2 regions of the Streptomyces sp. CS113 genome follow, and region 1 is predicted to be linked to the other one. Evidence: riboswitches for the same ligand, from Rfam matches in the RefSeq annotation. Region 1 holds a riboswitch; the other holds the start of a gene.
What was found. A riboswitch is a leader RNA that binds a small molecule or an ion and turns the genes downstream of it on or off. The one in region 1 is predicted to bind cyclic di-AMP.
Positions count from the first base shown of each region.

Region 1 (6,991 bases):
CCTCTCCGTGCAGATCGAGGCCCAGAAGCTCGCCCAGAGCCTCGGCACCGACACCAGCAGGCCCGAGTTCTGGCAGGCCCTGTCCGACGCCTCCAAGAAGCTCGACGTCGATCTCAACCCGCGCTACGGCACCTGGGACGTCCAGAAGAGCAGCCGCGTCGACACCCGGACGCCCTGGGTGCGGGAGATCACCGCGGCGGGGTCCCAGCAGCCGGCGTAACGCCCCTGAGCAGCGGCGATACGGCCCCCTGTGGACAACTCGGGGGGCCGTCGGCCGGGTGCGTTAGGTTCGGGGAGTGAACGCAACCACCGCCGGTCCGACCGCCCCCGACCAGGGCCGCATCGTCCTGCTCACCACCAGCCACCGCGTCGCCCCCGGCCTGCTGTCCTGGCCCGCCTGGCAGGCCCTGCGCACCGCCGACCGCGTCCTGTGCGCCGACGGAGCCCACCCGCAGCTGCCGTACCTGCGCGAGGCGGGCGTCCCGGTCGACGAGGCGGCCCCGACCGCCGAGGAGCTGGTGGACGCCTGCGCCGGCGGCCGCACCGCGGTGGTCGTCGCGACCGGCGAGGGCGACCCCGCGCTCACCGACGGCCTGGCCCGCCTCGCCGGCTCCGGCCGCGTCGCGATGCCCGACCTCGAACTGCTTCCCGCCTCCTACGACCTTCCGGGCGCCCGCCTCCTCGACCTCGTCCAGGTCATGGACCGCATCCGCCTCGAATGCCCCTGGTCCTCGCAGCGCACCCACAAGGGCCTGGCCAAGTACGCCATCGAGGAGGCGTACGAGCTCGTCGAGGCCATCGAGGACGGCGACCGCGACGAGCTGCGGGAGGAGCTGGGCGACGTGCTGCTCCAGGTCGTCTTCCACGCCCGCATCGCCGAGGAGGACCCCGACGCGCCGTTCTCCGTCGACGACGTGGCCGGCACCATCGTCGACAAGCTCGTCCACCGCCACCCGCACGTCTTCGGCGACGAGACGGCCGACACCCCCGAGGAGGTCCGGGAGCACTGGCTGCGCACCAAGGCCGCCGAGAAGCAGCGCACCTCGGTCACCGAGGGCGTCCCCCTCGGCCAGCCCGGCCTCGCCCTCGCCGCCAAGCTCCACTCCCGCGTCCGCACCGCCGGCCTCGACGTCCCGCTGCCCGCCGGCAAGGACATCGGCTACGAACTCCTCGCCCTCGCCGCCCGCGCCGAGGCCGAGGGCACCGACCCCGAGGCGGCCCTGAGAGCGGCGGCCCGCGCCTACCGGGACGCGATCCGGGCGGTCGAGGGATGACCGGCCGCCCAGCCGTCCCCGGCCCTGCCTCCGGCCCCGCCCCCGAGCTGTTCACCTGGGAGTTCGCCAGCGACCCCTACCCCGCCTACGCCTGGCTGCGCGAACACGCCCCCGTGCACCGCACCCGGCTGCCCAGCGGAGTGGAGGCCTGGCTGGTCACCCGGTACGCCGACGCCAAGCAGGCCCTCGCCGACCCGCGGCTCTCCAAGAACCCGGCCCACCACGACGAGCCCGCGCACGCCAAGGGCAAGACCGGCATTCCGGGGGAGCGGAAGGCCGAGCTGATGACCCATCTGCTGAACATCGACCCGCCCGACCACACCCGGCTGCGGCGGCTGGTCAGCAAGGCGTTCACCCCGCGTCGCGTGGCCGAGTTCGCGCCCCGGGTGCAGGAGCTGGCCGACGGTCTCATCGACCGGTTCGCGGACACCGGCTCCGCCGACCTGATCCACGATTTCGCCTTCCCGCTGCCCATCTACGCCATCTGCGACCTGCTCGGCGTCCCCCGCGAGGACCAGGACGACTTCCGGGACTGGGCGGGCATGATGATCCGTCACCAAGGGGGCCCGCGGGGCGGTGTAGCCCGGTCGGTGAAGAAGATGCGCGGCTACCTCGCCGACCTCATCCACCGCAAGCGGGCCGCGCTGCCACCCGAGCCCGCCCCCGGCGAGGACCTCATCTCCGGCCTGATCCGCGCCTCCGACCACGGTGAGCACCTCACCGAGAACGAGGCCGCGGCCATGGCCTTCATCCTGCTCTTCGCAGGGTTCGAGACCACGGTCAACCTCGTGGGCAACGGCACGTACGCCCTGCTCACCCACCCCGAGCAGCGGGAGCGGCTCCAGACCTCCCTGGCCGCCGGGGAGCGCGGCCTGCTGGAGACCGGCGTCGAGGAACTCCTGCGCTACGACGGCCCGGTGGAGCTGGCCACCTGGCGCTTCGCCACCCGGCCGCTGACCATCGGCGGACAGGACGTCGCGGCGGGCGACCCCGTCCTCGTCGTGCTGGCCGCCGCCGACCGGGACCCGGAGCGGTTCACCGACCCGGACACCCTGGACCTCGCCCGCCGCGACAGCCAGCACCTCGGGTACGGCCACGGCATCCACTACTGCCTCGGCGCCCCGCTCGCCCGGCTGGAGGGGCAGACGGCGCTGGCCACGCTGCTGACCCGGCTGCCGGACCTCCGCCTGGCCGCGGACCCGGCCGAACTCCGGTGGCGCGGCGGCCTCATCATGCGAGGTCTGCGCACCTTGCCCGTCTCGTTCACCCCGCCCGCGTCATCGGCCGGCAACGGTCCGTCGCCGACGCAAAAGTGACACGCGCTCAACTCTGTGATCTTCACGTGATCTGCGCGGCATGAACTTGTGACAAGTGATGATCTCCCTATACGTTCACGGATCAACGTGGTGTCGAGCGTCATCCGCCGCGTGGTCCCCGTCGTCTTGTGAAAGGTCGTCGCATGCTCTCCGGGAACGGTCGTCACCGCCGCCCCCGCCAGGCACCCGCTCTGGTCGTCGCCGCCGGAGTGACCGGCTCTGCCATCGCGATTCCGCTGCTCGGCGCGACCGGCGCCCACGCGGCCGGCTCGGCGGCCTGGGACCAGGTGGCCGAGTGCGAGACCGGCGGCGCCTGGAGCCAGAACAGCGGCAACGGCTACTACGGCGGCCTGCAACTGTCCCAGGAGGCCTGGGAGCAGTACGGCGGCCTGGACTACGCCCCCAGTGCCGACCGGGCCAGTCGTTCCCAGCAGATAAGAATCGCCGAGAAGATGCACGCGGACCAGGGCATCGCCGCCTGGCCGACCTGCGGTCTGCTCGCCGGCCTGGGCAACGACTCCGGGGTCGCGGGCGGCGGCTCGGACGCGGCCGGTGACGGGGCGTCGGAGGGTACGGACGCCTCGGGGGAGACGGACACCACCAAGTCGTCCAAAACGCCCACGACCACCAAAACGCCCGAATCGACCGGCTCGTCCGGTGCGGCCGACACGTCGGAGTCGACGTCCGGAGCGTCCTCTTCGTCCCCTTCGCCCTCTTCTTCTGCCTCTTCCTCGGCGTCGCCTGACGCCTCGTCCGAGGGTGCGGACCAAACCGCCAAGCCGGACACTTCGGCCGAATCCGACCCCTCCGTCAGCGCCGAACCGCAGGGCACCGAGGGCTCGTCCGGCTCCGGCAAGCACCGCGGCGGCAGTGCGGACGAGGGTGCGACGGGAGAGGGCCGTACGGACTCGGCGACGGGCCGGCACGCCTCGCGCGACGGTGACGAGCGGGAGGCCGGGGACGGCCGTTACGTCGTCCGCACCGGCGACACTCTCTGGGCCATCGCCGACTCCCTTGAGGTCGACGGCGGGTGGCACGCGCTGTACGCCGACAACGAGACCGTCGTCGGCGCCGACCCCGACCACATCCTGCCCGGTCAGACGCTCACGGTCACGGGCGAATCGGGCGAAAAGTAGGGGGAGTTCGCGTCACGGTTAGAGACTGTATGTCCCTTTTGGATCTCGTGAGAGATAGGTCTCAGAAGCCGTGATCGTCTTTGAAAATCCGCGGAGCGCGTGTCTACGGTCATGACCGCTCGCCACCGCGGGCCCCGACAGCCGCAACGCCGAATCCTGCCAGCGGCCGTACGGGAACAGTCGTCGCGTCAAGCGCCGAAGGCAGGAGCGGGGGACCCAAGGTAAGTGCCGCACCGGGCAGTTGAGCCGGAGCGGCTAGGGGTGGAGCCGAGTTCCGCGAGGAACCCGGCCGGGCAACTCAACCGGCCCGAACCCGACAGCTCACCTCGCAGGCGTCGGTGAGGGGATCAACCATGCTGTTTTCCGGCAAGGGCAAGCACCGTCGTCCGTCCAAGGCCACCCGCGTCATCGCCGTCGCCGGCGTCACCGGTGCCGCCGTCGCCGCCCCGCTGATGGCGGCCGGCAACGCCTCCGCCGCCACCGCGTCCGAGTGGGACGCCGTCGCCCAGTGCGAGTCCGGCGGCAACTGGTCCATCAACACCGGCAACGGTTACTACGGCGGTCTGCAGTTCTCCGCCTCCACCTGGGCCGCCTACGGCGGTACGCAGTACGCCTCCACCGCCGACCAGGCGAGCAAGTCCCAGCAGATCCAGATCGCCGAGAAGGTGCTCGCGGGCCAGGGCAAGGGTGCCTGGCCGGTCTGCGGCACCGGCCTGTCGGGCGCCGCGTACACCGGCGGCGGCTCCGAGGACAGCGGTTCCGGCAGCTCCGAGAGCTCGCAGAGCCAGAGCGGCGGCTCCACCGCCGAGCGCTCCACCGAGCAGAAGGCCTCCCGCTCCTCCGAGCGTCCGGCCGCCGAGCCGAAGGCCGAGAAGCCCGCCAAGAAGACCGTCACCACCCCGACCGGCAAGAAGGTCGAGAAGGGCGACGGCGAGTACAAGGTCGTCAAGGGCGACACCCTCAGCTCGATCGCCGACGAGCACGACGTCAAGGGCGGCTGGGCCAAGCTGTTCAAGCTGAACGACGACATCGTCGACGACGCCGACCTGATCTACCCGGGCCAGCAGCTGCACCTGAAGTAAGCGGCGGCGGCCCCCGCGACTCCCGCCCCGGTGCGTGTTCCCCCGTACGCACCGGGGCGGGATTTTCACATTCCGCCTTTGTTCCGTTCGGAAACAATTTACTCTCGGTTCTGTCCAGCGGGTGGGCGATCGGCTGGCCGATCGCCCGGAGCCGGTTAGGCTCGGTCCCGCAGAGCCGCCGCGGGTCCCGCGGGACCCGCGCGTCACACCGAAGCGTCACATTGAAGAAGGAGATGCTCGTGCCGTCCATCGACGTCGTCGTAGCCCGGGAAATCCTGGACTCCCGAGGCAACCCCACGGTCGAGGTCGAGGTCGGCCTCGACGACGGCAGCACGGGTCGTGCCGCCGTTCCGTCCGGCGCCTCCACCGGTGCCTTCGAGGCCATCGAACTCCGCGACGGCGACGCGAGCCGTTACCTCGGCAAGGGCGTCGAGAAGGCCGTGCTCGCCGTCATCGAGCAGATCGGCCCGGAGCTGGTCGGCTACGACGCCACCGAGCAGCGCCTGATCGACCAGGCCATGTTCGACCTGGACGCCACCGACAACAAGGGCTCGCTCGGCGCCAACGCCATCCTCGGCGTCTCCCTCGCCGTCGCCCACGCCGCCTCCGAGGCCAGCGACCTGCCGCTGTTCCGCTACCTGGGCGGCCCGAACGCGCACCTGCTGCCGGTGCCGATGATGAACATCCTGAACGGCGGCTCGCACGCCGACTCCAACGTGGACATCCAGGAGTTCATGATCGCCCCGATCGGCGCGGAGTCCTTCTCCGAGGCCCTGCGCTGGGGCGCCGAGGTCTACCACACCCTCAAGAAGGTCCTGAAGAAGAAGGGCCTGGCCACCGGCCTCGGCGACGAGGGCGGCTTCGCCCCGAACCTCGGCTCCAACCGCGAGGCCCTCGACCTCATCCTGGAGGCGGTCAAGGAGGCCGGCTACACCCCCGGCGAGCAGATCGCCCTCGCGCTCGACGTCGCCGCGTCCGAGTTCTACAAGGACGGCTCCTACACCTTCGAGGGCAAGGAGCGCACCGCCGCCGAGATGACCGAGTACTACGCCGAGCTGGTCGAGGCGTACCCGCTGGTCTCCATCGAGGACCCGCTGTTCGAGGACGACTGGGACGGCTGGAAGACCATCACCGCCAAGCTCGGCGACAAGGTCCAGCTCGTCGGCGACGACCTGTTCGTCACCAACCCGGAGCGCCTGGCCCGCGGCATCGAGGAGAACTCGGCCAACGCCCTGCTGGTCAAGGTCAACCAGATCGGTTCGCTGACCGAGACCCTGGACGCCGTCGAGCTGGCCCAGCGCAACGGCTTCAAGTGCATGATGTCCCACCGCTCCGGCGAGACCGAGGACGTCACCATCGCCGACCTGGCCGTCGCCACCAACTGCGGCCAGATCAAGACCGGCGCCCCGGCCCGCTCCGAGCGCGTCGCCAAGTACAACCAGCTGCTGCGCATCGAGGAGATCCTCGACGACGCCGCGGTGTACGCCGGCCGCAGCGCCTTCCCCCGCTTCAAGGGCTGAGCGCCACCCGGTAAGGCCCCGTAAGAGGCAGCGTCGTACGTACGTCCCCGTACTCGGTCCCGTACCGTGTGCGGGGACGTACGCACGTAGCACGGACCACGCGCGCAGGACGACGCACGAAGACGGAGGCGGCACATGGCGGTGAAGGACCGGGACCGTTTCTCCACCGCGACCAGGATCCGGATCATCGGGGAGCAGACCGCGGCCCGGGTCTACCGCTCGCAGACCAAGCGCCAGGCCCGGCGCTCCCGGCTGACCGGCCGGGCCGCGCTGCTCGCGATGGTGCTCTGCTCGCTCGTGGTGGCGCTCGCCTACCCGATACGGCAGTACGTCGCCCAGCGCGCCGAGATCGCCGATCTCCGGCGGGAGCAGCGGGAGACCCGGCAGCGGGTCGAGGACCTGCGCGACCTCAAGGCACGCTGGCAGGACGACGCCTACGCCGAGCAGCAGGTCCGGCTGCGGCTGCACTACGTGATGCCGGGGGAGACGGGGTTCGTCGTCGTCGACCCGGACGCCGCCAAGCAGGCCCGTGCCGAGGCCGGCGCCGCCGACCGCCCCTGGTACCGGAACGTGTGGGACGGGGTCGACAAGGCCGACGCCGCCGCCCGCCGGCAGTGAACCGGCCGCGCCGACCGGACCGGCGGCGCAGACCGCTCCGGCAGT
Region 1 is NZ_KZ195574.1:5,152,806-5,159,796, forward strand. Features, by position in the region: gene B9W62_RS23025 (SurA N-terminal domain-containing protein) at 1-220, shown strand, start outside; gene B9W62_RS23030 (nucleoside triphosphate pyrophosphohydrolase) at 297-1,274, shown strand; gene B9W62_RS23035 (cytochrome P450 family protein) at 1,271-2,590, shown strand; gene B9W62_RS23040 (transglycosylase family protein) at 2,734-3,726, shown strand; cyclic di-AMP (ydaO/yuaA leader) riboswitch at 3,910-4,076, shown strand; gene rpfA (resuscitation-promoting factor protein RpfA) at 4,080-4,808, shown strand; gene eno (phosphopyruvate hydratase) at 5,048-6,328, shown strand; gene divIC (cell division protein DivIC) at 6,464-6,946, shown strand.

Region 2 (6,991 bases), 560 kb from region 1:
CGGCGCGGACGCCGGGGCAGGGCGGGCGCCGACTTCACGGCGCGGGAGCGAGCGCTGCTGGAGGCCCTGTGGCACCTGCGGGGCGTGGCCCGCCCGGCGCTGGACTACGCGGCCCGGGCCACGGCACCCCCGCCGCCGCCCCTGCCGCGGCCGGTACCACCGTGGGCGTATCCATACGGCGGGGTGCAGGACGGCGGGGCGCAGGGCGTGTACGGCGCCCGAACGGCATCCGCCCCGTACGCCCCGCACCCCGCACCCACCCCGTACGCCCCCTACGCGCCGTACCCGCCGTACGGACCGCACGCGCCGTATCCCGCCCCCTCCGCGCCGTACGGCCCGCACGCGCCGGGCGGCCCGTACGCGCCGCCCGGACCCCACCGGCCGTAGGTCCGCGCCGTGCGGACGGTCAGGCGGACGCCCGGGTCAGCCGTCCGATCTCGTCCTCCGTCAGGCTCAGCCCGGCCACGCCCAGCAGGGCCGGCAGCTGTTCCACCGTGCGCGCGGACGCGATCGGCGCCGCCACCGTCGGCCGGGCGGCCAGCCAGGCCAGGGCGACCGTGGCGACGGGGGCTTCGTGGGCCGCGGCGATCTCGTCCAGGGCGGCGAGCACCCGGCGCCCCCGCTCCGTCTCCAGGTGCTTGGCCGCGCCACCCGCCCGCGGGCTGTCCACGTCCGTGCCGGGCCGGTACTTGCCGGTGAGGAAGCCGGCCGCGAGGGCGTAGTACGGCACGGCCGCGAGACCGGCCTGCTCGGCGAGGTCGCGCAGCTCGCCCTCGTACGTGTCGCGGGAGACCAGGTTGTAGTGCGGCTGGAGGGCGACGTACCGGGCGAGGCCCTCGCGGTCGGAGAACTCCAGGGACGCCGCGAGCCGTTCGGCGGAGATGTTGGAGGCGGCGATGTACCGCACCTTGCCGGCCTTCACCAGCTCGTCGAGCGCGCCGATGATCTCCTCGACCGGCACCTCGGGCTTGTCGAAGTGGGTGTAGTAGAGGTCGATGTGGTCGGTGCCCAGGCGGCGCAGCGAGGCGTCGGCCGCGGCCCTGATGTTCGCGGCGGACAGGCCGGGGTACTCGGGGTGCTGGCTGACCTTGGTGGCGAGGACGACGTCGTCTCGGTTGCCGCGGGCCGCGAGCCACTGGCCGAGGACGGTCTCGGACTCGCCGCCGCTGTTGCCGTCGACCCAGGCGGAGTAGGAGTCGGCGGTGTCGACGAAGTTGCCGCCGGCCGCCGTGTAGGCGTCCAGGACGGCGAAGGAGGCGTCCCGGTCGGCGGTCCAGCCGAAGACGTTGCCGCCCAGGGCGAGGGGGAAGACCTCGAGGTCGGAGGAGCCGAGCTTGCGCAGAGAAGTCATGTACCGAGTCAACAACCGCGTCGGAGCAGACCATCCCGGCACGCACCCGCGCGCACGCAAAGATCCCGCAAACCGGCAGCCCTGACGTCGGGGGGTTGCCGTCAGGACCGCCGGGGATCAGCGGGGCGATTCAGGGGCCGGGCGCAGCGGGGACGCGGCGGATCAGGGCGTGAGCCCCTTGCTCTGCAACCAGGCCATCGGGTCGATGCCGGTGCCGCCGTCGGTGTGGACCTCCAGGTGGAGGTGGGCGCCGGTGACGTTGCCGGTGGCGCCGACGCGGCCGATGACGTCACCGGTGGTGACCTTCTGGCCGACGCTGACGTTGATGGAGGACTGGTGCGCGTACCAGAGCTCCGTGCCGTCGTCGAGGGTGAGCACGGTCTTGTAGCCGTACGACCCGTCCCAGCCGGCCGACGTGATCGTGCCGCTGTGCACCGCCTTGAGCAGCGTGCCCGTGGGGGCGGCGAAGTCGAGCCCGGTGTGGTGGCCGGAGGCCCAGAGGGAACCGGCCTGGTTGAAGGTCGAGGAGATCGTGTACGAGGAGGTCGGCAGCGTGTACTGCTTGGCCAGCTTCGCGAGCCGTTCGGCCTCGGCCTTCTTCGCGGCCTCCTCCTCCGCCTTCTTCTTGGCGGCGGCGGCCTTCTCCTTGGCCTCCTTCTCCGCCTTGGCGGCGGCTTCCGCGGCCTTCTTCTCGGCGGCGGCCTGGGCCTCGGCGGCGGCCTTGGTCTCGACCTGCGCCTGCTGCTGCTCGGCCTGCGCCATGATCCGGGCCCGCAGCGACTCGCCGGCGTCGGCGGTGCCGGTGCCCTCGGAGCTGTCGGCGGCGACGGCCTGGGTGATGCCGCTGAGCGGGGTGGCGGAACCCTCGGGCTCCGGCTCCTCGTCACCGCCGGGCATGAGCGAGCCGACGTTCGGCAGGTCCGGCATCGAGATGGACACCGGCGGCTTGCCGGTCTGCGCGCTGGCCATGCCGCCCGCGCCGACGGCGGCTATGACACCGACGCCGAGGACGGTGGAGCTGCGGGCGAGCCCGCCGCGCTGCTTGGCGACGCGGTGCCGGCCGCGCACGGGGCGGATGGACTCCGCGGTGGGGTTCCACTCCTCCCAGGGACCCTCTTCGGCGCGGGGGGCGTCGTAGCCGAAGGTGTCGGTGCCGTGCCCGCTGGGCACGAACGGGGCCTCGGGGGCAGGCCGGTTGGACGCCACGTGGGCGTACTCCTTTCCTTCCTTCCGCCTACCGGGTTAGCTGACGGGTTCGGAGCAGGAAGGTCTCCTACGGGTGTCTGACGGCCGTGTCTCCACGGCGTCATACGCCCGATTCACCCCAATGTGGTGGTTCCCCGGTTCCCTTGCGGGATTCGGCGCGTGCGCACGGAGCCGCCTTCTGTGACGGCTGGGACGACCGCGCTGCGTTATCGAACGTTAATAGACGCGAGGCTCCGATTCCAAGCCGTTCCTCTTGATCATTAACGGATACGGCCGGGACGTACCCCTCACGACCGGTGAAAACCGGGCGAGTTGACCCCGCTTCAGTATTCCCCTTCACGTCAGGTTTTTCTGACGGTGTATCAGTTGTTATGCGGAGGGGGGTCGTACTGTCACGGCTCGTGACAATGATCATGGTCGCCGCGCCGGGGCCGCCGTACGGCGAGCAGTGCCATGTCGTCCGCCATGCCGCCCCCGGAGTGCCGGCGCACGTCCTCGGCGAGGGTGTCGAGCAGGGTCTCCGGATGCGGGAAGACGCGGCCGGCCAGCCGTGCCTGCGGATCGTAGAACTCGCCCTTCGCGTCCCGGGCCTCGGTCAGTCCGTCGGTGTACAGCAGCAACGTGGCCCCGCCGGGGAAGGCGACCTCCTCCGCGCGGTCGGGCCACACACCCAGCTCGCCCATGCCGAGGGGCAGCGCCGACTCGCGGGCGGGCAGGGGCCCGAGGGTGCCGTCGGCGTAGAGCAGCAGGGGCGGCGGATGGCCGCGGTTGACGATGCGGACCGTCCCGTCGCCGTGCGGGAGTTCGGCGAGCACGGCGGTGGTGAAGCCCTCGAAGGCGTCCAGTCCGTCGCGCCGGGTGCCCTCGCGGGCCAGCGCCCGCTCCAGGCGCTGCGCCACCGCCTCCAGCGTCGCCTCCTGCTCGGCGGCCTCGCGGAAGGCGCCGATCACGACGGCGACGGCGGCCACGGCGCCCATGCCCTTGCCGCGCACGTCCCCGACGATGAGCCGGACGCCGCGGGCGCTGTCCTGCACGGCGTACAGGTCGCCGCCGATGAAGGCGTCCGCCTGCGCGGCCTCGTAGCAGACGGCGATCTCGAAGCCCGCGATCCGCTCGGCGGGCTGGGGCAGTACGGCGCGCTGGGCGGCCTCGGCGATCTCGCGGACCGACACGAGGCGCTCGCTGCTGCGCCGGACCAGGCCGTTCACGATGACGGCCAGCACGGCGACCGTGGCGATGGTGATCAGCTCGGTCAGGGAGTCGACGTAGTGGATGACGCCCTTGCCGAACTGGAGGCCGATGACGACGGCGACCACGGCGACGCCGGTGAGCGCCGTGCCGCGCCGCGAGTAGAGCGGTGCGGCGACCAGGGGCGCGGCCGTGTAGAGGGGGCCGGCGGTGAAGTACCTCGGGGTGAAGACGTCGTACAGGATGGCGACGACGATCAGCAGCACGGGGAGCGCGTGCACGAAGGCGCGCCCGTACCCGGTCCGCCGGCGTGGTGGTGGCGCCGGGGGCGGCGGAGGCTGCGGTTCGTCGCCGAGGCCCGGGTCGGGCACGGGATCGCCGGGGAGTCGGCCGCCGGCTCTGGCGTACGCTCCCTCGTCGTCCACGTCACCTGGCCGCACCACTCGTCTCCCGCCGCCCCGTACGTCCGCGCCGGCACGTCCGCGCCGCTTGCCGTCCCGGACTCCAGGTTTCCGGGAGCGGGGGCGGGCGGCGAGCGGTGAGGGGCCGACCGGATGACACGGAACACCTACGGAAACGCACCGAGGGCCGGAACCCTTTCGGATTCCGGCCCTCGGCCTTCAGTAGCGGGGACAGGATTTGAACCTGCGACCTCTGGGTTATGAGCCCAGCGAGCTACCGAGCTGCTCCACCCCGCGTCGTTGTGTTCACCACTGTACGTCATCCCGGGGGCGGAATGCACATCCGTATCTCCTCACCCCTGTTTCCCTACCCCTCCAGGTGGCGGTTGGGCGCCTTCGCCCGCTCCGCGTACTCGTCCAGTACGACGACGGCGGCACCCGCCGCGGTGAGCACCCCGCTGCCGTCCGCTCCCGCCACGAAGGTGTCCGGCTCCCGCCAGGCCGTGACGACGCGGCGCACCCCGGCGTCGAGGATCAGCCGGGCGCAGGGTGTGGGCCGGGAGGCGCGGCGGGCGCAGGGCTCCAGGCTGCTGTAGACGGTGGCGCGGGCGAGCCGCGGGTCGCCGGGATCGACCTTCGCGAGCGCGGCCTCCTCGGCGTGCACGACCGGATCACCGCCCTCCCGCGAGTACCCCCGCGCCAGCTCGCTCCCGTCGGCGGCGACCACGACCGCCCCCACGCTGAACGCGGTGTCCGACGGCGGACACAGCTCGGCCAGCTCACAGGCGAGCGCCAGCCAGTGCCGGTCGGCGGCGGCACGGTCGCCGGTGCCGGGAGCGGTGGGCAGGTAGCGGTTCAGCACGACGTCCTCGAGCCGCCGCGACTCCACCAGCCGCAGCCGCCCGCCCTGGTAGGCCCCGGGCCCGAACAGCCGGGGTGCGGCCGGGTCCCCCACGAACAGCGGCGCGAGGACGAGGTGCAGTTCGTCGGCGAGCCCCTGCTGGAGCAGCTGGGTGTGGACGGTCCCGCCCCCTTCGACCATGAGCCGCCGCACGTCCCGCCGGTCGTGCAGGTACTCCAGCGCCGCGGTCCAGTCGAGCACCGGCCCCAGGGACACGACGTCGGCGGCGATCCCGAGCGCACGGGCCCGTCGGGCACCGTCGTCCGTGGTCAGCAGCGCCTTGTCCCCGCCCGTGTGCCAGAACCGCGCCGCCGGGTCCAGCTCGCCGCTGCCGCTGACGGTGACCTTGAGCGGGTACTCCGCCCGTCCGTCCGCGACCCGGGCCGCCCGCCGCTCGGCCGAGTTCACCAGCAGCCGCGGATTGTCGGCCCGGATCGTGCCGGCCCCGACCAGGATCGCGTCCACGGAGGCCCGCACCTCGTCGACCCGGTCGAAGTCGGCGGGGCCGGACAGCAGGAGCCGTTCGGGGCCGGTGTCGTCCAGGTAGCCGTCGAGGGAGACGGCGGCGGAGAGGAGGACGTGCGGGAGGGGCATGGGTGGCACTCCGGGAGGCAGACGGGCGGCGGGGTCCGGCGGGCACACCCTAGGCGCCGCTGGTGCCGCCACGATTCACCGTAGTCCGCGGACGGCCGCCGCCCCCTCGGCTCACCGCTCACGGCCGACGGCCGGCCGGGCGCGGCGGTGACCCGTCGCGGGCCTCCCGGGCGAAGGGACCGTCCAGGGCCGCCCACTGCACGAGCATGATGGTCTTGCCGTCGGTGATGCGTCCGTCGCGAGTCATGGCGAGCGCCTCGGCGAAGGGCAGTTCGAGCACCTCGATGTCCTCCCCCTCCTCCTCGACCCCGCCGCCGGTCCCGGTCCGGTCGGCCGGGGTGTAGGGCGCGGCGAAGAAGTGGAGCCGCTCGGTGACGGAGCCGGGGCTCATGTAGGCGTCCAGGACGTGGGTGAGCGGCCCCAGGGTCACCCCGAGTTCCTCCGCGCTTTCCCGGCGTACGGCTTCGACCGGGTCGTCGGCGTCGAGGAGCCCCGCGGCGGCCTCCACCAGCATGCCGTCGGGATGGTCGTTGACGTAGGCCGGGTAACGGAACTGACGGGTGAGCAGGACGCGGCCGCGGGCGGTGTCGTAGGGCAGGACGACCGCGCCGTTGCCGCGGTCGTAGGTCTCGCGCCGCTGTGTCTCCCACCGTCCGTCACGGCGTCGGTAGTCGAAGGTGGTGCGCCGCAGGACGTGCCAGCCCTCCGAGGTCAGCTCGACGTCGCGGACCACGACGCCGGGGTTGCGGTCCAGCCCGCGTCCGGCCCGGTCGAGGCCGGTACGGCCGCGGTGGTCGGGGACGTCGACACCCGGGCGGCCGGTCACGCGGCCTCCCGCGGGGTGCGGTGCTCCCGGCGGGGGATCTCGGCGGCGTCGTGGTAGACGGGCAGCCCCCTGCGGCGGGCGGTGGCGACGTCCTGGTCCGCCCCGGCGGACCGGCCGGGCAGGCGCAGCACGGCGTCGCAGTGGGCGAGCAGCCGGTCGGCGGCCGGGTAGAGCACCTGGTCGGCGAGGGGGTCGGTGGGGCCGGCCCCGGCGGAGCGGAGCACGGGGAGGGCGATCCACTCCCCGATCACGGGCAGGTGGCCGGCGGCGAAGACCGGCCAGGCTGCCTCTTCGAGACGGGCGAGGTTGGCGGCCATGGCCCGGGGGTCGCCGCCGGTGCCGGACCGGTAGGGACCGGCGATCAGTATCAGCATGGGCTTGTCCGGGGATTCCTGCGTGGGCTTGTCGGTCATGAGGCGCTACGATACATGCAGAAACGTGCAAGAACAGGAGAGAGTGTGCATGCTGGCTGCTGAACGACGCGACCATCTGCTGGATCTGCTCGCCCGCGAGGGCAAGGTCGT
Region 2 is NZ_KZ195574.1:4,594,541-4,601,531, reverse strand. Features, by position in the region: gene B9W62_RS20460 (PrsW family intramembrane metalloprotease) at 1-387, shown strand, start outside; gene B9W62_RS20455 (aldo/keto reductase) at 407-1,351, opposite strand; gene B9W62_RS20450 (M23 family metallopeptidase) at 1,514-2,557, opposite strand; cyclic di-AMP (ydaO/yuaA leader) riboswitch at 2,569-2,725, opposite strand; gene B9W62_RS20445 (PP2C family protein-serine/threonine phosphatase) at 2,950-4,170, opposite strand; tRNA gene B9W62_RS20440 (tRNA-Met) at 4,370-4,443, opposite strand; gene B9W62_RS20435 (dihydrofolate reductase family protein) at 4,514-5,641, opposite strand; gene B9W62_RS20430 (NUDIX domain-containing protein) at 5,760-6,467, opposite strand; gene B9W62_RS20425 (DUF4406 domain-containing protein) at 6,464-6,841, opposite strand; gene B9W62_RS20420 (DeoR/GlpR family DNA-binding transcription regulator) at 6,930-6,991, shown strand, end outside.
Region 2: linked by a shared signal. The riboswitch ahead of B9W62_RS20450 (M23 family metallopeptidase) and the one ahead of rpfA (resuscitation-promoting factor protein RpfA) in region 1 are both predicted to bind cyclic di-AMP.